3 regions of the Paenibacillus sp. FSL R5-0713 genome follow, and region 2 is predicted to be linked to each of the others. Evidence: riboswitches for the same ligand, from Rfam matches in the RefSeq annotation. Region 2 holds a riboswitch; each other region holds the start of a gene.

The links. A riboswitch is a leader RNA that binds a small molecule or an ion and turns the genes downstream of it on or off. The one in region 2 is predicted to bind cobalamin.
Region 1: another riboswitch for cobalamin. It lies ahead of MKZ12_RS07570 (ABC transporter substrate-binding protein); the one in region 2 lies ahead of cobJ (precorrin-3B C(17)-methyltransferase).
Region 3: another riboswitch for cobalamin. It lies ahead of nikB (nickel ABC transporter permease); the one in region 2 lies ahead of cobJ (precorrin-3B C(17)-methyltransferase).

The regions. Positions count from the first base shown of each region.
Region 1 is NZ_CP150229.1:1,681,998-1,689,990, reverse strand. It holds gene MKZ12_RS07600 (cobyric acid synthase) at 1-605, opposite strand, end outside; gene cobS (adenosylcobinamide-GDP ribazoletransferase) at 735-1,625, opposite strand; gene cobU (bifunctional adenosylcobinamide kinase/adenosylcobinamide-phosphate guanylyltransferase) at 1,622-2,182, opposite strand; gene cobT (nicotinate-nucleotide--dimethylbenzimidazole phosphoribosyltransferase) at 2,179-3,300, opposite strand; gene MKZ12_RS07580 (ABC transporter ATP-binding protein) at 3,346-4,158, opposite strand; gene MKZ12_RS07575 (iron chelate uptake ABC transporter family permease subunit) at 4,155-5,201, opposite strand; gene MKZ12_RS07570 (ABC transporter substrate-binding protein) at 5,198-6,196, opposite strand; cobalamin riboswitch at 6,639-6,784, opposite strand; gene MKZ12_RS07565 (histidine phosphatase family protein) at 6,959-7,621, opposite strand; gene cbiB (adenosylcobinamide-phosphate synthase CbiB) at 7,612-7,993, opposite strand, start outside.
Region 2 is NZ_CP150229.1:6,224,823-6,232,815, forward strand. It holds gene cobK (precorrin-6A reductase) at 1-439, opposite strand, end outside; gene MKZ12_RS27700 (sirohydrochlorin chelatase) at 436-1,695, opposite strand; gene cobJ (precorrin-3B C(17)-methyltransferase) at 1,990-3,915, opposite strand; cobalamin riboswitch at 4,318-4,508, opposite strand; gene MKZ12_RS27710 (uroporphyrinogen-III synthase) at 4,708-5,544, opposite strand; gene MKZ12_RS27715 (endospore germination permease) at 5,675-6,877, opposite strand; gene MKZ12_RS27720 (hypothetical protein) at 6,932-7,153, opposite strand; gene MKZ12_RS27725 (Ger(x)C family spore germination protein) at 7,146-7,993, opposite strand, start outside.
Region 3 is NZ_CP150229.1:274,646-282,638, reverse strand. It holds gene MKZ12_RS01290 (dipeptide/oligopeptide/nickel ABC transporter ATP-binding protein) at 1-160, opposite strand, end outside; gene MKZ12_RS01285 (ABC transporter ATP-binding protein) at 150-947, opposite strand; gene MKZ12_RS01280 (ABC transporter substrate-binding protein) at 947-2,539, opposite strand; gene nikC (nickel transporter permease) at 2,554-3,387, opposite strand; gene nikB (nickel ABC transporter permease) at 3,388-4,326, opposite strand; cobalamin riboswitch at 4,493-4,686, opposite strand; gene MKZ12_RS01265 (AraC family ligand binding domain-containing protein) at 4,764-5,591, opposite strand; gene MKZ12_RS01260 (alpha-glucosidase/alpha-galactosidase) at 5,796-7,097, shown strand; gene MKZ12_RS01255 (response regulator) at 7,213-7,914, opposite strand; gene MKZ12_RS01250 (ATP-binding protein) at 7,916-7,993, opposite strand, start outside.

The DNA.
Region 1 (7,993 bases), 2.2 Mb from region 2:
TGCAACAGGGACAGATCGCCGCGAAACTTGTTGATGATAAAACCCTTCACACGCTGGACCTCATGCGGCTCTAACAGCTCCAGTGTGCCAACGATGGAAGCAAATACCCCGCCCCGATCAATATCAGAGATCAGAATTACCGGTGCATCAGCCCAACCTGCCAGATTCATATTGACGATATCCCGATCCTTCAGATTGATCTCGGCAGGACTGCCCGCCCCTTCCATCAGCACAATATCATAAGTGTCCCGTAGCCGGTTCAACGCATCCATAACCGTCTGCTTTGCTTCAGGCAGGAAATGCTGACGGTAGTCCGAAGCACTCATCTGGGCAAAAGGTACACCGTGTACCACGATCTGCGAATGCATGTCCCGCACCGGCTTGATCAGGATCGGGTTCATATCGGTTGTCGCCTCAATACCGCAGGCTTCGGCCTGCGCCCCCTGGGCCCGACCGATCTCCTTGCCATCTTCCGTCACATAGGAATTCAGCGCCATATTCTGTGACTTGAACGGGGCTGGCTTGAAGCCATCCTGCTTGAATATACGGCATAATGCCGTTGTGATGACACTTTTGCCCACATCGGAAGCCGTTCCTTGCAGCATGAGTACTGCCGCTGTTTGCTGTACAAGCTTACCCTCCACGATCTCTCCCCCTGTCTACGTGTTATCTCCAGATCACCTTGCTGCCAACCTCATGCGTAACGCTCTCCAAACTGCTTCACACTTCAAAAGTTAAAGCCAGAACAGTCCTTGAAGCACGCTCAGCAGGGTCAACAAAGCCGCCTCCAGTAGCTCATTCATGGCACCATACGTATCCCCGGTTAAACCGCCGAGTCGTTCACTGATCCGCGCAGCCACGAATCGGCCGATGTAATAACACGCCACAGGCAGTATAATAACGGCCGTCACCGGGTATAGCCACCATGGCAGTGTTCCCAGACCACTCAGCATTGCATCTGCAATCCCCATATCCGGCTTGAAAAGCCACACCGCGGCAAACGTAACTGCCACTGCGATCAAGGTCAGCCCCACGGCTGAGCTGCGTGCACGCTGGACCTCTTTCCGCTCACCGAGTCCTTTGAACAATACGGCAAGTCCATCATCTCCGCGCGCATTCGGCCATGCAGACATCGCATACACCATGAACCAGCGGCTCCAGATCATGGGCAGGATCAACAGCGCACCATACACCCAGTGGCCCCGGGCAATGAAATCGGCGATCAGCGCCGCTTTCATCATCAGCAACAAGACGCAGGCGATCACACCCATGGCCCCCACACGGCTGTCCTTCATAATCTCCAGCATTCGCTCACGAGTACGATAACTGAGCAAACCATCTGCCGTATCCATCCATCCGTCAAGATGAAGCCCACCAGTGAGCCACACCCATAGCGTCAAGGTCAGGACGGCAGCCGGAAAGGCGGGAAGCAGTGCACCGCTTAAGGCTCCCGCGAGCCAGACACACAGACCGATTGCAGCACCGACCAGCGGATAAAAAACAACACTTTCACGCAGCAGCGGCGGGACAAAATCGATGTGCATTTTGACAGGGAAACGGGACAAAAATTGAAAAGCGGCTGCCGCGGCATGTTTGCGCTGAGGAGCAGGCGTGCCATCCTTCATAAGCGATACTCCTTGCTTTTCAGTTCAGTCGCAATGCCTACGGTCACCAGAAACACTTCACCGCATATCGCCGCAATGCGCTGATTCAATACACCGGCCAGATCCCGATATTTCCTGCCAAGGGCATATTCCGGTACGATCCCGTCCCCCACTTCATTTGTAACAAGAACGAGCAAACCGGGATAGATTCGAATCGCTTCAACCAGCGCATCCAAATGTCCCTGTAACACCTGCTTCTCGTCATGCTCATGTGCTAACAAAACATTCGTCAGCCAAAGCGTCAGGCAATCCACCAGAATGGTGGGTGCAGAAGTCCCTGTGTGCCCTTCACCCATGCGATTAATCAAAGCAGGCAGATGCATCGGCTCTTCCATCGTATGCCACAGATACCCCGATGCCTCGCGCTGCTGCTGATGCATGGCGATACGCTCACGCATTTCATCATCGTACGCCTGGGCTGTCGCCACATACCAGGCCTCCGAGGAACGCTGCATGCAGAGACGTTCGGCAAAGGAGCTTTTGCCACTGCGTGCCCCGCCCGTCACCAGTACGCTCATCGGGAATCCTCTCTTTGCACGGATGAGTCATCCGACGCAGCGGAGTCCGAAGCAGGGCTTGTCCCGTCCGAGACACCCGCGCTTGCAAAGGTCGCCATCTCGTTCAGAATAAGACATGCTGCGTCAATCAGATGAAGACTGAGCACACCACCTGTGCCTTCACCCAGACGCATGTCCAGATCCAGCATCGATTTCAGATCCAGTTCACGCAGCAGCGCTCCATGTCCATTTTCATGTGAAGTATGAGAAGCGATCATATAAGCGGTACTCAGCGGTGCAAGTTGTCTCGCAACTAGCGCCGCAGCCGTAGAGATGAACCCGTCTACAACAACCGGGCAACGATGAGCAGCTGCTGCGAGGATAACCCCCGTGAGTCCGGCAATCTCCAGTCCACCCACTTTGCATAGAACATCCAGTGCATCTTCCGGGTTCGGAGCGTTTACGCTAAGTGCCCGGCTGACTACTGCGGCTTTGCGCTGCAAGCCAGCATCATCAATGCCGGTACCTCTCCCCACGGCAGCAGCCGGGGCAACTCCGGTTAGTGCGCTCATTACCGCAGCACTTGCAGTGGTGTTGCCGATTCCCATCTCTCCGGTGACAAACAGCTGTGTTCCCTTCGCTACCTCTGCCGATACAACTTCGGCTCCTGCAAGGATCGCCCGAACTGCCTCATCCCGTGTCATCGCTGCGCCTCGGGCCATGTTGGCCGTGCCTTTGCGAATTTTACGGGAAAGCAGATTCGGATGTTCAAGATCGGCATTCACCCCGATATCCACACAGATCACATCAGCACCTGCATGACGTGCAAGCACATTCACGGCTGCGCCCCCAGCGAGGAAATTCATGACCATCTGCGGGGTTACTTCAGCAGGAAAAGCACTGATGCCTTCTTCCACTACGCCGTGATCTGCTGCCATGACAATGACCGCCCTGTGATCAAAACGCGGACGTGCATTACCCGTCATGCCAGCCAGGCGGATTACCAGCTCTTCCAATTTGCCAAGACTCCCTGGCGGCTTCGTTAACGAATCCACGTGCGCAGAGGTTTCTGCTGCCACTTCCTGATCAGGAGCGGTAATCCTTTTGGTTATTTGCTCCAACATCTGTTCATTATTCATACAACCAGCACTTCCTTCATCAAAATATGGGTTGCCCCGCTTCAATTAATCGATGTTCCGCCGCAGCAGCAGCTGAGGTATGGCATGGTCGGGATGGGAGACAATTGCGGGTTTGACGCGAAATATGTCCTGAATATTCTCTTCGTTGATTAACGTATGAGGTGTGCCCTTTCCCACCGCCATGCCCTCACGCAGCGCCAGAATGTGATCGCAAAATAATGCGGCCAGATTCAGATCATGCAGCACAGCTACAATCGTAATGTTATTTCTCTGTCGCCAGGCCGATAACAACTCCATGAATTGCAATTGATATTTAATATCCAGAAACGTAGTCGGCTCGTCCAGCAGCAACAACCGTGGCTCCTGAGCCATGACTTTTGCTAGTGCGACCCGCTGCCGTTGTCCGCCGCTGAGTGCATCCAGAGGTCTGTCCGCGAGCTCCGTCAATCCCAGATCTTCAAGTACCCTGTCTACCACAAGTGCCCCATCACCCGCTTCCCGCCCCAGCCAGTTCTGGTAAGGATATCGCCCCATCTCCACCACGTCCCGTACGGGATAGGAGATAGGTGGCAAACCGTTCTGCTGCAATACAGCAATCATGCGTGACAAGTCCTTACGGCTGTATGAGCTGATATCCCGACCATCGATATGGATCTGACCTTCACTTAACTGTTCCGTTCCGGCAATAAGCTGGATCAGGGTGGACTTGCCGCTGCCGTTTGGACCAACAACGCCCCACCAGTCACCCTCACCAACATGCCAGTCTACAGTACGCAATGCCTGATGATTACCATATGACTTTCCTGCTCCCTTAATGGAAATAAGTGAAGTTGAGTTTGAACCGGTACTGGAATTCATGGCATCATCCCCTTCTGCAACTTTTTATTCCGGTGCAGCAGGTAAGCAAAGAAAGGCGCACCAACAAAGGCGGTGACCACCCCGAGCGGAATTTCAGTGGGCGCCAGCAACGACCTTGCGATGGTATCGGCCCACACCATGAAGATCGCTCCACCAATGGCAGACAAAGGTACCAGCAGTCGATAATCCGGCCCCACCAGCAGCCGCAACATATGCGGGATCACCAATCCAACGAAACCGATGACACCGGATACCGAGACAGCCCCTGCGGTCAGCAGTGTGCCGACTGCCAACACGGACAGCTTAAGCCTGTCAACGCCGATCCCGATATGTGCGGCTTGACGTTCTCCCAGCGCAAGCACATTTAACGAACGTGCCCGGCTCCAGAGAAAGACCAGCCCCAGCAGAAAATACGGGAAAAGGATGGCCGTATACGACCACCCGCGTAATGCCAGACTTCCCATCGTCCAGTATATAATTTCATTAATCGTCTGTTTCGACATGGTCGACAGGAAGGAAACAACTGCTCCCAGGAAACTTTGCATGACCACACCAGCCAGAATGAGGCTGTGTGTTGGTATTTTACGCCCTTCACGAGCTAGTGCCATCACAAACCATAACGTGATTACACCCGTCAAAAACGCAATTAGAGGTAACGTCCAGATTCCGATCAGTGCGTACTGCAATCCGAAGAAAATCAGGAAAGCCGCCCCTACCGACGCACCGGATGATACACCGAGTGTAAACGGATCGGCCAGCGGATTACGCAGCACACCCTGGAAGCCCGCACCCGCAATAGCCAGTGAAGCCCCCACGAGCACAGCAAGCAGTACACGCGGAAAACGCACTTTCCAGATAATCTGTTCGGCTGCCTTATTCCAATCCGGTGTAATCCAGTCGCCCACCCAGGGAATTTTGTGAATCAGGATGCCGGCAATATCCCGAATTGGCAAAGCTACTGAACCAATGCCCGTGCAGATGAGCACGGTAAGCACCAGCAGCACCATGCCCGTCGTTCCGAACAGGATCAGCTTTTTACTCATTGGAACAAGTCAGGGTAGATCGCTTTGGCTACTTCTTTCAACCCTTGAGTTACCCGTGGACCCGGACGGCTCAGCAGGTTGGCATCCAGGCCAATAACCGCGTCATTTTTCACAGCCGTAATTTGATCCCAGCCGCTGCGCGCCTTGATGATCTGATCCAGTGTTTTGGAGTTTTCATCAATTACATCGTTGGCATACAAGATTACATCGGGGTTGGAGGCAATCACGTTTTCTTCATTGATTTGGTACCAGCCTTCTTCGTTTGAAGCGATATTGGTTCCTCCGGCTACAGTGATCAGTTCGTCCATGAACTCACCTTTACCTACCGACCAACCTGGGGAGAATTCAACGTATACTTTTTTCTTCTCTTCCGGTTTAACTGCCTTCACCGCTTCGGTTACATCCGTCACGTCCTGTTTCATCTGAGTGATGATTTCTTGTGCTTTTTCCTGATGATCGGTAATTTTACCGAAGGTTTCGATATTGTTCATCACATCGTCAATGGATTTAGGATCCGTTTTGAAAATGGTAATACCGAGTTCGCGCAGCTTCTTCACGGCATCCTCACTCATCGAGATACCTGTAAAGACAATGTCGGCTTCAGATGCAATGATGGACTCTTCGTTGGGCTTGGTGATGCCGCCCATTTTCGCTTTGGTTGTTGCTGCTTCAGGATAATCATCATAGTCGGATACACCAACGATCTGTTCATCCAATCCAAGGGCAAACAGGGACTCTGTCTCAGCTGGTGACACGGATACAATTTTGGCTGGCGCCTTTTCAAAAGTAAACGATTCACCCGTTGCATCCGTAACGGTCAGTGGATATTGGGTTTTGAGGTCCGTCTGCGGCTGGCCTTGGGACTGTTCCTGTGCCGGTTGCTGTGAAGTACCTGTGCCCTCATTCGTTGTTGCATTGCCACATCCGGCCAAAGCCAGTGCGAGTGCCGCTGCACTTAGCAGGGACGCTACGCTTTTCCAATTCTTGATATTCATTCTGTTATTCTCCCCTTCTCTATCTGTACTATTTTCTTGCAACATGCTTGAACTCTTACTACCCTTGCCTTGGTGTTCCTGTACAAGTAAAATCCATCAATTTACACAAGTCCACTCCGATTGCAGTACCATCTTCCGATCGCTGTTATCCCCAGATTTTTTGATTCCCTTTTCGAAAGGGAAAATCCGGGGATAAGCGTATGCTTCCGATGTAGCTTTCTTGTAGAAAGCTTTAAGCGAACACTCCGTTTCTTCAGATCGGTTCTGCACTCTTCGTTAACGTGTAAAAGTTCGGTTTATCTTACATGAACAATAAAAAATCCCTAATCCTTACGTCCAGGATCAGGGATGACGTCTCGCATATGGCGATCTGTACATGTTCAACCAAGGGTTGTCCATGCGCATAGAATAGCCCGAAACGCTGTCCTTTCCTCGAAGGAACACCGGTTTGTACGTCCAGGGCAGGTAACCTGACTTACAGGAATCATCCTGTTTTACAGTGGCGGGACCGTGCCGGATTTGCACCGGCTTCCCCATTTCACCCTTGTGTGTTTCACGACTCGTACTACTCTGCCATGAAAACAGCCTTCACACGCGGGACCCTTGGTCGCTGATATGGTATATCATTGTCATGTAATTTCTGCATGTTATATACGCATTTGCCTTCACAGCCTGCACCGTATCTGTATCCATGCTGAAGTCACACTTCTGTTGTGATTATAGGGTATATTGTACATCCTTACAACCCGATTGGCGGAAAAGTCACTCTGCTACCAAACCATTGATTCCCTGTCGATCAAGCTGGACCTGAATCGCCTGTCCCGGTACGACATGTGTATCCCAGAACCCAAGCCCGGCAATCAGACGGGACAAGGCATATCGGATGACACCACCATGCGTAACCACAACTATGGTAGGTACCCGTCCCTCATCAACGTGCATTGAAGGCCGACCATTCAACAACATCTCTTGGAGAAATGAATCCATTCGCTCCGTAAACTTCTGCCACGATTCCCCATCAGGCGGAGTGACCTTCTGCGGCGCATCAATCCAGTTTCGGTACTCAGGGTTATCCTTGAGCTGCTCATATGTTAGCCCTTCCCACTGTCCAAAATCAATTTCCCGCAGACGCTGATCGAACTTCACCTTTCCGCCGGCATCAGGAAGAATCTGTTCCAGCGTCTGTCGGCAGCGCAGCAGATCACTGCAATATACCTCGTGCCACGAAACACGGCTCAATTGTTCATGAAGCGGAGCCAGTTCTTCTTTGGCATCTGGCAGCAGACCGATGTCGGTATGCCCCAGGTATCTTTTTTCCACATTCCATAGCGTTGTCCCGTGACGGACCCACAGAATGTTTCGTTTCATTGAAGCCGGTTGATCCGTATGTACGTCCTTGCCTGCATTCCCCTCATTTAGGGCCATAACAGCGTCCCTCCTGCCAGCCACACACCCAGCGATATTAACACACTAAGTACCACAAAAGCCTCTGCGGACCAGAACATCAGGTGTGATGTTCGCACAATATCCTCGGCTTCCATCGGCCGTGTGGCCTCGCCCATATAGGCACGAAACGAAGCAACTCCGTGATACACGTTATGTCCGCCAAGTCGGATGCCCAGTGCTCCAGCCACTGCTGATTCGGGAAACCCGCTATTCGGACTTGGATGCAGTCTTGCATCCCGAGCGACCATCCGTGCTGCTCCTTTGGCATCAAATTTCATGACCCAGGCACCCACGATTAACAGCATTGCGGTGAGCCGGGCGGGTATCCAGTTCGCCACATCATCCAGACGG
Region 2 (7,993 bases):
CGAGCAGGTGCTTGGTGAAAATCTGTAACGTTTTGCTACCTGTCGTCAGCATGACCGAGCCCTTCAATTCTTTGGCCTTGAGTGCCGCTTCATCGTAGGAAGACACGACATGCAGCAACGCATGATCATCGTACGCGAGACCCGTGCGCTCGTAACGAATGTATGGAATGCCCGCCTGTTTGGCTGCTTCCATCGCATTGGCATGTGCTTCTTCGGCAAATGGATGACTTGCATCCACGATGGCACGGCTACCTTTTTCACGCACAAGTTCCACCATCGCTTCCACGGTCAAACGGCCTGTCCGAACAGGTAATCCGGCCTCTGTCAGGCTATGGGCAGCACTGTCGGTTACGACAGAAGTCAGCACTTCTGTACCTTGCTGCTGGATCTGTAGAGCGAGTTCCCTGGCATCACTCGTACCACACAACATGAAGATCATGGACGATTCACCTGCTCCGAAGTTGCTGCAACCTGTGACTGATCGGGAGAAGCCGCTTCTTGTACGATTCCTTCTGCGTCACCCTGGTTGTTCCGATTATCTTCGTGCTCGTGATGCGTATGATGCAACTCTTCATCGTGATCATGATGATAATCGAGTGACGTTTGACGATCGCCGGCAGTATTCGCGTGATCATGACTGTGGTCATGTTTATGTGTATGGTCATCGTGTGCATGTACATGCTGGTGGTCATGCTCATCATGAAGATGAGAGTGATCATGGTCCGAATGATCGTGGTTGTGCGCATGATTGTGCTCATGATGGTGGTCGTGACTGTGCTCATGTCCATGATCGTGATGATGGTCGTGGTCGTGATCATGCCCATGGTCGTGATCATGATGATGGTGGTGGTGTTTGGCTGCTTCAAGTCTGAATTGACAGTTATCACAGTTGGCTGTTACCCGTCCGTATAACCCCTCATGGGCCCGCTCCAGTACCAGTTCAACCAGCTTCGGGTGGAAGCCAAAATATCCGCCAACCTCAACCTGAATGCCTGGATGCGCCGCTGCAAATTCTGCGGTCATTTCATCAATACGCTTGATCAGTACACCTGTGAACAGGAAATAAGGCATGATGATGATTTTCTTCGCGCCCAGCAAGAGACAGCGTTCCAATCCATCCGGGAAAGAGGGTTGAGTCACGCCGATGAAGCTGCTTTCCGTCCACTTGTAGGGCAGTTTCTCCCATAACATCCGAGTCATTTTGAAAAAGTCACTGTTGGCATCCGGGTCACTGCTTCCCCGTCCAAGCACCAGTACGGCAGTCTCTTCATCCGTCACCGGAGCAGGTGGAGCCGCTACCGCTGTGCCACCTTGGGATGCGACAAGTACAGGTTGTGCTTCTTGCAGACGGGTCTGCATGATCTGGACAACTTTCTCGTGAACACCGATTGGACGACCGTATACGAACTCCACCTGCGGATAACGTGCCTTGGCGCGGTCAATGGCGTTAGGAATATCAATCTTGGCATGACCGGCAGCAAACAGAATGATCGGCACCAACACGACACGTGTGGCACCTCGGTCCACACAAGCGGTAACACCATCAGCAATACTTGGTCTCGTTAATTCCAGAAAACAGGTCTCAACCAACGTATTTTCAGGTGCCTTCGCTGCTACCTCATGTGCAAACTCCTTCAGTTCCCGGTTCCCCTCGGGATCACGGCTCCCGTGTCCCACCAACAATATTGCATCCATCTTTGTTATTCCTCCCCCGTCTGACCCGCAGATCAGACTTTTCATATTCATTCAGCACTCCAGTTCATCCGGCTAAAACTGCGCCAAACCAGTCATTCCATCCATTCACTGCATTACTCGTAAAAATCAATCCATCTATGTCAGCTGAAATCCAGCGAATATTGCAAAATATTAGATAGGTCCTGACAAGCTGTACCCTCATGTCTCCACGAAAGAAGTCGTTCAGGCAGGGACTTAATTAATGATTACTCAAGACTTATTTATAAAAAATTTAGTAAGGAATTAAGTATGGAATTAGTCACCACATATCGGGTTTACTTCCACAGTGACCGGTGCATCTACATGGCGGAAGCCTTGAATTACACCAACTCGTTTGAAGAACTTGTGGAATCGCTCATTCGGATGGCCCTTTTCCTTGTAATCCGCCACAATACGTTCCACAATGCCACCGATCTGATCACCCGGAATTCCCTCCGCTACGGGCTGGGCAGGGTGAGCATTGCGGCCGAATTTCTTGCCGCCGAGGAACAGGTCATATGCACCTTTGCGATACACGATGCCGATATCCTCCAATACTGCCCCGTAACATGCCATACCGCAGCCATTCAGCGCCACACTCGTTTCTTTGGGTGCACCCAGTCCGCCAATCACGGCCTGCAAATGGTTAGCCATCGGGACAGCATCGTCCTTCTCCATATTGCAGAAGTCACAGGCCTTCACCTTGATGACATCACCAATCGGTACAACGATAAAATTCGCTGCACGCAGCTCTTCAACCAGCGAGTCCGGTTCAAATGTCGGCACTCTCAGAATAATCTGGTGCTCCGGCGTGTACTCCAGTTCGCCGTCTTCACTTGCACACTGCGCCAGCAGCGCCATCTGGGCTGCGGTGAATTTTTTGTTGCCCACGCCGGGCGACACGCCGACTTCGAACAGCGGCGCCTTACGCCCAGGCTCGGGCGCGGTGCGTACCGCCGTTGCGGTCGCAGCCTGGGGTGAACTTGCTTCTCGGCTCGGCGCTGCTGCATTCAGCCAGCGGCTCGCCGATTCGCCCGCGAGCGCGCCGCCTGCCGCGAGCCGTGTCAGCGCCTCGGCGGCCAGCGCAGCTGCGCTGACGCGTGGCGCTTCTGCGACTCGGCCCGGAGCGGCCTCTGCCGCAACGGGCGCAGGTCGCTCGCCGGCAAGCACGGCGGTGCCAGCGCCGCTCGCCGAGCTTGCCGCAGGCATAATGGCAGCTGCCCCAGTGGGCGGCTGCCCTTGCGGAGCCGTGCCCGCTCCGGCGCTTGCGCCGCGCAGGGCTGGCTCCGCCTGTGGCTGCGCGGCCGATGCAGCGCTGGCCGCGCTCTCGCCCGCTGCCTCGCCGGAGGCGGCAGCGCGGGCTTCCCTTGCGCCGAGCGACCATGGCTCGGCTTCCGTGCGTAGTCGCTCATGAGGTCTGAGCGACTGTTCCGCGGTGTTCAGCGTATATTTCCGCTGATACCCGCGGGGGGTGACCATGAGTCCTTCGTACATCATGGTCGAAGAGTTGCCGATAATCACGGTCGTCAGCATGCCGATATCATGATTCAGCATATCCTCCAGTGTGGTCATGACAACGTCCTGACGCTCACGGTATGCACTTTTCACCAGACCTACGGGGGTCTGCGGGTCACGATAACGCAGGATCATTTCCTGTGTCTCCACGATCTGGCGTGTGCGCCGTCCACTGCGTGGATTGTACAGGGCAATGACAAAATCAGCGGACGCTGCGGCTTCAACCCGGCGAATAATGGTCTCCCACGGCGTAAGGTGATCACTAAGGCTGATCGTACATGCATCATGCATGACAGGGGCACCCAGCAGTGATGCACAGGACTGAATGGCCGATACGCCCGGAATAACCTCGACGGCAACACCCGTATCCGGCTTCCAACCTTGCTCCATCAGCACCTCGTACACCAGTCCAGCCATACCATACACACCTGCGTCACCGCTAGAAATTACGGCAACAATTTTGCCCATCTCCGCCTGTCGAACCGCTTCTTGTGCACGGCTTACTTCCTCCGTCATGCCTGTACGTACAATCGCTTGCCCGTTCAACAGAGGGCGAATAAGATCCACATACGTGTTGTATCCGATAATTACCTCACTCTCCTGAAGTGCTTCGAGTGCCCGCTTGGTGATATGTTCCATTGCTCCCGGGCCGAACCCGATAATCAGCAGCTTGCCTTGATCTTGCATGATTTCTCCTCCTTCATCACACTTGTCGTACTGATCTAAACAGTGAAGAAGGGCGGCTATGCCGACCTTCTCCCCCGCTGTACTGCATGTTCAACTCGTCAGCTCTGTTTACTCAGACTATCGAACAAGGCTCTTACATCACCCGTTATGATCCAACTAATCTATTCCTCTACCTGCAATTTCCCGACACAGGGTAGGTATCGCAAGGATGTGCATTTATCTAAAAAAACAAAAAAATCCCATCCTTGTAACGGATGGGATACGCATGTACGTACACTCAAGAACACAGCCCCAGACTCCCGAAGGGTAGTCCTGTGACTATGTGGCCTGGAGGGGCCAGCCGGGCGAACCGATTGTTCGCCCAATTCCTGATTCTTCGTACACCACTCCTTTCCGCGAAGGGTTTGGTGACACATGCAAGGTAGGTCTCCTGGCTTTGGATCATCAGCTTCCTTTTCTGTCTTCCCCGGCTTTCCGAGTGACTTGGATCAAAAAGGGCTTCACCATTACAGTGGCGGGACCGCTCGGGACTTTCACCCGATTCCCTGTTACCTCTTGCTGCACGCAAGAGCACCTTGCTTGTTTTCATTCAATATTGTTTTCATAATAACACCGTGCAGGAAATAATGTCCATGCTTATGATACTTATCCATTCTTCTATTTTCAGACAAAACAGAAAAAAGTCCTGATCCAAAAATCGGATCAGAACCCGGAATAACCTATGCATATCCCATTCGTTATAACCATCCAACAACCCTTGCATTGAGTTCGTTTCTGTTAACGACTCAACCTTTATTGCTGACCGCCAACCTTGTCTGCACGCCCTGCGGAAAAGTAACGTCCAAGTTCAACGATGAGTGCACCCATCTTCTCTTCCTCCGGAATGACCAGCGCCTCAATGCCTTCTTCACGCATGGAGTTTGCTGTAACTTTACCTACGGATGCAGGAATTACGCCTTGTCTGAAAGCGGCAAGCAGCGGTTCAAGCTTGTCCTGGGAGGCCGCATATTGCGTCAGAAATCTGACCTGGGGTCCACTTGTGAACGCAACGGCATCTACCTCGAACTTTAGAATTTCATTCAACAGCTGTTCCAGCTCTGCATCTTCCGGCGGTACATGGCGGTAAGGGAGCACTTGTCTGACGATTGCACCTTGTTCTTCCAACCATGCAACGAGTTTGGGAGCTGTCTCCCCATGAAGCTGTAATATGACCTTTTTCCCTGCGAGATCATGCGGGGTGAATTCTCGAATGAGCCCGTCCGTGCTACCGTCATCATCCCGTACCAGGGGCGTTAATCTGCGCTTTTTGAGCGCATTCACCGTCTTGTATCCCCTCGCTGCAATGGAGGATTCCGATAATACATCCAAAAACTGTCCCGCAATTTCCATATCCTCAGCCATTTCAAACAATGCATCCAATCCCATACCCGTCGTTAACACCGCCCAGTCTGGCGGGTCTGAGATCCAGGATACCAGCCCATCCCTGATATTCCGATCATCCAGGAATACCGTCCCCTGTGCCGGTCGCACAAGCGGAATTCCCCCCATTTTTTCAACCAGTATGGACATTTCTTTCGATTTTCGTGGTCCTGTCAATGCTACACGCACACCTGCCAAATGTTGAGCCATTCATGTTCCCCCCGTTAGTCCAGCCGAATGTTCATCAGTCTGACTACAGTATACAGGGTACTTCTGTGAAGCGAAACTGTGCTTACCCTATTTTTGCCCGTTCATCTATAAGGATTTTTGATGGAATGTATCAGGAAGGTTGGAGTTCTCCCCCATGACGATCCTGCCTTCTTTTCTCCCCGTTCTTCTCCGAATCAGTGGATTCTTGTCCCTGTTCAAGCTTCTCTTTCTTGGACTGCTCTCCCGATTTCTGGTGGGCAGATTCTTTTTTATCCTTTTTGCGAGGACGAAGGAAAAGAAACAGCACAAGCGGGAACAGTACTTCAAAAACAATTGCAATCCATGTCCATTCCCGGGTAAAACGATACAACTGAATGGCGTTTCTGAAAAACCAGAATGCACAAACAAAGCCTAACAGTGCCACTGGACCAGTCATGACCTTTCCGGAAACTTTCGGAATCATTCGCTTCAGTCCCCAACAGACAAAGTACAGATCAAATGCAATTTTGGTGATCATGGTAGGCAGGGTCGCCGCTGCCAGCGCCAGATCAAACCGATCCAGGAAATCACTTATTTGCAACTGCCTTGCCAGCTCATAAGAAGGGTATACCAGCCTGGACGCAATAGGTACACCTATCGACGTGATGGTTTCCACTAGAATCAGCATCATCAGCAATCCCGAGATGATAATGCCCCATAGCACAGGTTTGAAGCGAAAGTCACTGCCTTTGACGACAAAAGGTAAGGCGATCATCTCGCCATAAAAAGAAAATATGTACCAACTCCCTTTGCCTACACCTGCCGTATCGACATGAAAATAGGGCATCAGATTGTCCATATTGATCTGCTGGATAAGCATGAAAGGCACAATGATAGAGTTCAACAGGAACAGGGTAACATAGAGTTCCGACATTCCGATCAACGAACCAAGCCCACCTCGGACGATAAATACCGCCATAATCATAAGTGACAATACAACGATGGAAATCGGTGTCGTCTCTAATAAAGTTATACTTACATAATCGCCAATTAATCGGATATCTCTTGCGAATATGAAGAAAAAAAACAAAACGTACATTACACCTGCGAGCCTTCCCATAAAGGGGAACCTGTCAGCAAGGGCCTCAAATAGATCCTGATTCGGAAACCTTCGCTGGATTCGGCTTACCATCCACATGGATATAACCATCACGAGAACAACTGGCACATACGAGAGATAAGCGTGCTGTTCCGCATAATAAATAGCCTGCGCATGGGGTTGAATCAACGTGCCCGTAATACTGAGAAGCAGCACAAGTAGTACAATCTGTCGAGAAGTTACACTTTGATTCATACCATACCTCCTTTCCATCATTCAATCTGTACTTCGCACCACCCCAGCCCCCATCTACGGTAACGGTAAAAAGCGCTGGATGATATGGCTAATCCATACCGCCACAAAAAAGGTTTTGCTTAAATGGGTTACATAGAGCCAAAGGCCAGTTCCTATTACAATCAGACCGTAGGATAACCAGCGATTAATGGCTGCGGCCTGCTTCAGGTGTCTGAAGTCCATGACAATGACAATGATGACCATCCCCAGATAGGTGAACAATAGTGGTTTAATCATGTACAATATCCTCCTCCATGACACCAATCGGCTTGTTAACTATCCCCACATTTTCAATGATGACATGAGGGATAACGTTTACCTCAACATCAGGATAGATATCATCCCATCGATCCTTCATTTTGTCCCACTCTTTAGGCATGTGTTGATGGATCGACCGACCAATCCCGAGAATATCGGCATGATATTTTTGCTGTATTAACCGAACTCCTTCAACGATATCCTCTTTTATTTTTTGGTGGATCGCATCATTTAATTTCAAAATCTCTTTTTCACGCAGATCACCGTAATTTGATTCGTTATCTACTACCACGCCTTTGGCGTACAATTGAACGGTTACACTAACCTTGCCATCCTTGACACTGGGGTGCAGTGAAGAATTGTTCTCGTTCAGCTTGATGAATATATCTCCTTCTCCGCGCGGAGCCTTGACCATAATTTCAGGCGCATTGGCTTCTCCCATAGCGAGAATCAAGGCATCGGCGGGAGCTTTGTCAATCATGCCTACCAACTTGTCTTTTTTAAAAATGGCCAATCCATCCAGCTTGATATTTGTTTTGGCATCCTTCCAATTCTTCGGAACATTGTCGACTTTTGAAGCAACTGGCAGGAATGGATCTACTCCGTCACTGAGGATCGCATCAGTGAATGTTTTAAGGGAACGTGGGTTTCGCATATTTAGAAAGCACAACTCTCTCACCATCTCAGATGGAAACTTCTCTATGGGTGCATCCGTATCCATGACTTTATATGCCGCGCCTTTCGTCACAACTGGTAATGCAGAGAATCGGTTGAGCGGGTAGCGCGTAAACAAATCAAGCATTGGAGCTACGCCATCCC
Region 3 (7,993 bases), 840 kb from region 2:
TGCTCTTCCCGCTACCACTCTCCCCGACAATTCCCAGACATTCCCCGGGATACAGCTGCAAATGAACAGATTTCAGTGCATCCACTTCCCTGTGTCCCTTTAACTCATAGGTTTTGCACAGATTTCTCAGTTCCAGAATCGGTAACCCCTTATGAGCCATGAACATTTCCCTCCAATTCAGGTACAGCACTCAGCAGCTTGCGAGTGTATTCATGCTGAGGATCGGATATGACGCGGAAAGTATGTCCCATCTCAACCAATATACCGTCCTGCATCACACCAATTCGGTCTGCCATATGCGCTGCAACGGCAATGTTATGTGTTACGATAATCATGCCTGTCCCTTGACGGGAACGAAGTTCGCTCAATCGGTTCATCACTTCATTCTGTGTCGTCACATCCAGCGAACTCGTCGGCTCGTCCGCAAGCAGAAGCTCTGGTTCCATCGTAACCGCCATGGCAATCGCTGTGCGCTGTTTCATGCCTCCACTAAGCTGCGAAGGGTAGGAACGCATAATCCGTTCGGGATCATCCAGTCCCATGTCCGCGAGCATACTCTCAGCCAGAGTATAAGCTGCTTTTTTGGACAAGGTAAAATGAGTTCGAATCGCTTCAATATACTGACTGCCGATGCTGCGAATGGGATTAAGATAGGAACCACTGTCCTGAAACACCATAGCAATCCGCTTTCCGCGTACTCCGCCCCAATCAGACTGTGAATCACGCAATAGCACTTTTTCCTGAAAAGAGATCTCTCCCCCGGTGTATTGACCACCTTCAGGTAACAAGCCAAGCAAAGCCCGAATAAGGGTCGACTTTCCGCTACCACTTTCACCTACAATCCCTATAATCTCTCCCTTATTCATGGAGAAGGACAGGTCCCGTAGAGCCAGAGAATCCCCCTTGTAGGTTACGGACAGATGATTGACACTAAGCAAGGGCTCCATTACTGCCCAACCTTAATATTACGATCCAGTAGGTAGAAGTCGATGGGATACATCGTCGCGCCTTGCACGGTACTTTTACTTACAATATTAATTGGAGTATAGGTCAAAAACATATAGGCTGCATCATCCAGAATCAACTGCTGGGCCTCTGCTGCAAGGGCATACCTTTTCTCCACGTCAAACTCGGAATGAAGGCGAGTAATTACCTCATCCAGCTTCGGATTGCTATATCCGCCCACATTCCATTCCGCACCCGTCATGAAGTAGAAATCCAGAATATACTGCGGGTCACCCGTGATGCCTGTATTGATACTTGTTAAAGCGAGGTCGTAATTTCCGCTCTTCTGATGATCGGTTAGGTCCTCATAGGAGGTCATCTCCACTTGAACGCCAATCTCTTTAAGCTGGGACTGCATTGCAGCAGCCACAATCGAATCAGACTCGTAAGCGGAGTTCAGAATCAGCTGTAGCGACAGCTTCTTGCCATCTTTTTCACGAATGCCATCGCCATCTGCATCCCTGTAGCCAGCCCCATCCAGCAACTGTTTGGCTTTCTCCGGTTCGTAACCATATCCTTTGATCTTGTCATATCCAAAAGGCAGCGCCGAGGTAAATGGACCTTTGGCCGCCTGACCTCCCACCAGCGTACTGGCATACATCTCCCGGTCTACACCATAAGAAATCGCTCGGCGAACCTCCTGATCACTCAGTAGCGGTTTGGTTGTGTTAAACCATACAAACTGGGTACGCAGGCTAGGAATCTCATCAATGGTGTATTGACTCTTGTCCTGGAATAACGTCAAATTGCTACGTCCCACGTTACTGGCTACATCAATCTCTCCAGACTGCAGGGCAAGGGCACGTGTGCTATCATCCTTAATATATTTCAACGTCAATGTGTCTACATCTGCCGCACCGCCCCAGTACCCGTCATACTTTTTCACCTGGATCTCCTGATCCGGCGTATAACCTGTCACCATAAATGGCCCCGTGGCGATAGGCTTGATCTTGAATTTGGATGTATCTGCACTCGTATCCACAATGACAAACAGTGGCTCGGCAATATTACCAAGCAGGGACGCATAAGGCTCTTTCGTTCTAATCGTCAGATCTTGTCCTTCAGCAGTCATTGAGGCCACTGGCACAGTTGCTTGTCCTCTTTCATTTAACGCGATGGAACGTTCTATCGATTTTTTCACCGCGTCGGCAGTTACCTTATTTCCGTTATGAAAAGTTACACCTTCTCGAATATGAAAATGCCAAGTCATGTCATCCACTCGTTCCCAAGAATCTGCAATTTTAGGGACCAGCTTCATATTCTCGTCAAACTGGATCAGTGTCTCCCCAATCGCTGCACGCGTCAGCGTCCAGCCATTCCATTCTTCTGCCGGGTCCATACTGCTACCAAGCCAGAACAGAGCCACATTCAAATGAGTTGGTGTACTTGTCGTACCCTTGTCCGTACCCGCCGACTTCTCCGTTGCACCAGACGAGGTCGATGGATTATTGGCGGTGCCACAAGCTGCAAGCAAGAACACAACCAACATGGATATGAGGGTGAGCAACATTGATTTTTGAAAATTCCTCTTCATTCTGGTTCCTCCAGTTATGCAGTATTTTTCTTGGGATCAAGCACATCTCGCAGACTGTCTCCCAGTAAATTAAAAATAATGACGGTGCTGAATATCGCCAGACCCGGATATATCAACAGCCATGGTGCAGTCTGCAGATATCTTCTGCCTTCATTTAACATGGCCCCCCACTCGGGGTTCGGAGGCTGCGCGCCAAGCCCAAGAAAGGACAATCCCGAGATGGACAGCATCATACCACCCACATCCATCATCGCCATGACGATGATTGGAGACATCATATTGGGCAGGATCGTCCTGCCGATGATCTGTATTTTACGTGCTCCGCTGAAAGCAGCGGCAGCGACATACTCCTTTTGCTGAAGGGAAATCACCAGGCTTCTGGCCATTCTTGCATACTTCGCCCACCAGACAACCGACAGTGCCAGAACCGTATTGAACAATCCCGGCCCAAGCATCCCCACCACAGCGATCGCAAAAATAAGCCCCGGAAATGCCATTAATGTATCAGACAGGCGCATGAGCACCATATCCGTCACCCCCCGAGCGAAACCGGCGATGACTCCAATCGTTACACCTAACACAAACACGATGCCAATCATCATAAAGGTGAGCAGCAGCGAGGTACGTGCACCGTACAGAAGACGAGATAATACACAGCGGCCCAGTTGATCGGTTCCAAGAGGATACTCGGCACTGGATGGCTGCAACACTTTGGCAAAGTTCGTTGCAAGTGGGTCGTGTGGTGCAAGCAGCGGTGCAACCATGGCAAGAATAATCCAGAAGGCGGTCAGAGACAGCAGGAAGGTGAACCAGCGATTCTGCAGTAATACCAGTCTGAAGGCTCTCATCTATATATCCACATCCAGTCGGATTCGGGGATCACGAAGATGAGTCCATATATCAACCAGCAGATTCAGGGTGACATATATGATCGCCATCCAGATGACATACCCCTGAATCAGCGGATAATCCCTTGTGAAAATCGCATCTACAGCCATCTGTCCAACGCCCGGCCACACAAATAAACTTTCCACAATCGCTGCACCACCCAACAATGCACCTGTCGTCATGCCCATAAGGGTAACGATCGGCAGCAGGGCATTGGGAAGAATATGACGCAAAATAATGATCGATTCCTTCACACCTCTGGATCTGGCTCCGATCACATAGTTCTGGCTTGTCTCCTCAAGCAGGATCGCACGAATCTGTCTGCTGTACTGGGCAACAAGTGGAATCGCGAGAGTACATGCAGGCAGAATCAGGCTGTACCATCCGGAATTGCCCATTACCGGCAGCAGCTTCAGCTGTACACCGAAGACCAACATGAGCAGCATACCCAACCAGAAGCTGGGCATCGATAATCCGGCAAAAGAGAACAGACGAATGACGTGATCAAGCCATTGGTTACGATAGACAGCCGACAGCATCCCCAGTGGAAAGGACACCAGAATAACCAGAAGCATAGCGCTTCCTGTTAGCCAAAGCGTTGCCGGGAGCCGTGCCATCAGCACGTCCAGTACTGGACGATTGTATTTATATGATGTACCGAAGTCTCCAGTTACCACCTGTCCCAACCATGTCCCGTATCGGTAGAAAAAAGGCTCATTCAATCCAAGCTCAGACCTCACCTGCCTGACCAGCTCATCGGATGGCGTTACCCCTGTAGACATAAGCATAAGTCTGGCTGGATCTCCAGGAGACAGGTAGGTTAGCAGGAACGTCAGGAACGTGATGCCGAACAACACAACTACCAGTTGTAATAATCGTTTAACGATATATCTGCTCAATTGCTCTAACGTCCTTCCCCAAAACTCTATGTATGTGTCATGATGTTCTTCGTCCATAACAAAAAAAGCGTCCCTCTCCGTGTTACTGGATGAGGACGCCTTAAATAAACAGATTTTCAGAAAAAATCATGCTCTCTAAACACCTTCCTATCTCCCGTAGGGTACTACTGTGTTTGTTAAACCTGGCAGGTCTCCTGGCTCCAGAATCATCGTCACTTGCAGCTCCTTCCCGGTCTAAACCAGTGGATTATCGCTACCTGACTCCTCTGTTACAGTGGCGGGACCGCGCCGGTATTACACCGGACTTCCCTATTAAGCTTTCACCCTGACGGGCAAAGCACCAAGTTCCACATATTCAATTACACTTCTGTATCAGTATAGCGGGACAACGTTTAATGATCAAAACTTTTCTTTCAAATTTGAAACACTAGGTGCGTCTAATCGCGAATTCTCGACCCCTTCGGAGATACGCCCGTCACACGCTTAAACATCTTGGAAAACAATAATGGGTCCGTATAACCGACAGAATGGGCCACTTCACTGACCGACAGCCCTGGATTCTGAAGAAGTTGGGCAGCACGATTCATACGGTACTCCAGAAAAAATGACTGTAGCGACATGCCATATCGCTCTTTAAATAATCCCGATAGATACGTGCGATCCAGCCCCACGGCTTGGGCAATATCCAGTATGGAAGTTCGCTGACTGTACCTGTTCTCCATAAATTGCACCGCCTGCCGGATGTATGTTTCTTTGTTTGAAAGGAGCTGCCCGACCTCTTCCTTCACAGGTGAAGAAGAGATTAATTCTGCCATCAAGCGGTACAAGAGACTCTGGTTCAACACATCACCTTCCGGTCGCGTGGAAGCTTGGACCATCTCCGTATACAACTGTTCCATCGTAATCGTATCATGGACATCATATATCGGGCGCTCTGGGCTCAGTTGGGCACGTTGCATGAATGCTTTGGCTTGTACCCCTTTGAAGCCGAACCACGAATACGTCCAGGGCTCCTTGGGATCTGCCTCATAATGAATAAGCGTATCCGGGAAAATGATAAAACCCTGTCCCTCGCTAAGCTTGTATTCCTGGTCCCCCATGTACACGATGCCCCGTCCTTCATGGATGTAATGCACAATATAGGAATCACGTACACCCGGTCCCCAATAATGGGCGGGTTCACACGCCTCCCACCCGAAGAACAACAAGACAAGTTCCATCTGTGTCCAGTCCGTGGCTACCACATTCATCTCTATTTTTCTCATTTTATGCCCTCCCTCCTTGTTTCCTTCCGAGGCTCACCATCTGTATGTCTAATTAAATTATAACAGCTAAAGGACATAAATATTAGTTGAAAACGGAAACAAAAATGGGATTATGCCATGTTTGAGAGGGGTTGAGCCATAGTTATATGTGCCGAATCGGCCTATAGTTGGGGTACAACATTTTTCAGGGAGGCTGAATTTAAGATGAACAAAATTACGTTTCTCGGTGCGGGAAGCACCGTCTTTGTCAAAAATGTATTGGGTGATGTCATGATGACCGAAGCACTTCAGGATTTTGAGCTGGCATTGTTCGATATCGATGCTGAACGTCTGAGCGATTCAGAGCGTTTGCTGACCAGTCTGGCCCGTTCACTCGGAAGTCGTTGCGTCGTGAACGTATATCAGGACCGCAAAGAAGCGCTGCGCGGGGCCAAATATGTCATCAACGCCATCCAGGTCGGTGGATATGATCCATGTACCATTACGGACTTCGAGATTCCGAAGAAATACGGACTACGTCAAACGATTGCAGATACACTCGGTATTGGTGGAATTTTCCGTAACTTGCGGACGATTCCGGTTATGCTGGATTTTGCTCGGGATATGCAGGAAGTATGTCCGGATGCATGGTTCCTGAATTACACCAACCCGATGGCCGTGCTTACCAACGTCATGAATGTGCATGGCGGGATCAAAACCGTAGGTTTGTGTCATAGTGTGCAGGTATGTGTACCACATCTGTTTGATGCACTGGGGATCGATCAGACAGGTGTTGTCGCTAAAATTGCAGGGATCAACCACATGGCGTGGCTGCTCGAAGTTACAAAAGACGGGCAGGACCTGTACCCTGAGATTAAACGACTGGCGAAGGAAAAACAGCAAGAACAGCATGATGACATGGTTCGTTATGAACTGATGCAGCGTTTTGGCTATTATGTAACGGAATCCTCCGAACACAATGCCGAATACCACCCTTATTTCATCAAGCGGAATTACCCGGAGCTGATTGAACGCTTCAACATTCCACTGGATGAGTATCCACGCCGCTGTGTGAACCAGATTGAAGGCTGGAAAGAAATGCGTAGCAAGCTGTTTGCCAGCGAAAATATTGAACATACCCGCAGCCGTGAGTACGCATCGCATATTATTGAAGCCATGGAGACGAATAACCCGTACAAGATTGGCGGCAACGTCATGAACAACGGACTGATTACGAACCTGCCGCTTGAGGCATGTGTCGAAGTACCTTGTCTGGTCGATGGATCAGGAATCAGTCCTACCTACATTGGGGATCTGCCTCCACAACTCGCGGCATTGAACCGGACAAACATCAACACGCAACTGCTGACCATTGAAGCGGCAATCACCGGCAAAAAGGAACATATCTATCATGCGGCCATGCTTGATCCACACACGGCTGCCGAGCTGTCTATCGATGACATCGTAGCGATGTGTGATGAGCTGATTGAAGCTCACGGCGATTGGTTGCCAAAATACACGTCATAATATAAAAGCACCGTTCCTTTGCAGCCAAAGGGGACGGTGTTTTGCTCTTCAATAACGCTCATCCACTGAGGCGTGCATCACATCACTATTATGAAATGTCTCGCCCCCTTAAACCTTATTCGGCAGGAAGCAAAAAGCGATAACCAATGCCAGGCTCCGTCTGAATATACCGGGGCTTGGTTGGATCTTCATTTAATTTCTTGCGCAGATGTCCCACATATACCCGAAGATAATGGCTATCGGACTCATGATGATGCCCTCCCCATACTTGCTGCAAAAGCTGACGCTGGGTGATGATCTTCCCCGCATTCGAGGCGAGCACCTTCAGCATCTCATATTCCGTTGGGGTTAATTTGACCAAAGTCCCCTCCAGTTCGACTTGCCTTTGGGCCAGATCAATTGTGAGTGATCCGAAGCGCAGTATCGGCTCATCTGTCGTTTTGGCTACATGACGTAGCGCCACCCGAATACGGGCGACCAACTCACCCATCCCGAATGGTTTGGTCACATAATCATCTGCACCACCATCCAACGCGGCAATTTTGTCTCCCTCCTGATCCTTCGCTGTCAGCACGATAATGGGCACTTGCGACCATTCGCGAATGCGGCGAAGTACCTCCATGCCAGACATGCCTGGCAAACCGAGATCAAGGATGATCAGATCCGGATGTACAATACTTGCCTGAATAACACCCTCTTCACCCTCTCCACACTCGTGGAGTTCGAATTGATGTGCCTGAAGAGTGACCTTGAGCAATTTGCGAATCTGCGGCTCATCATCGATCACCAGTATGCGAGCCCCTAGTGGTGCATTCATGTTATTCTTCAACCTCTCCTTGTTCTGAATAGGGAAACCGCGATCCGTGGGCCTCCATGGGGAGTTCTATGCGCATTCT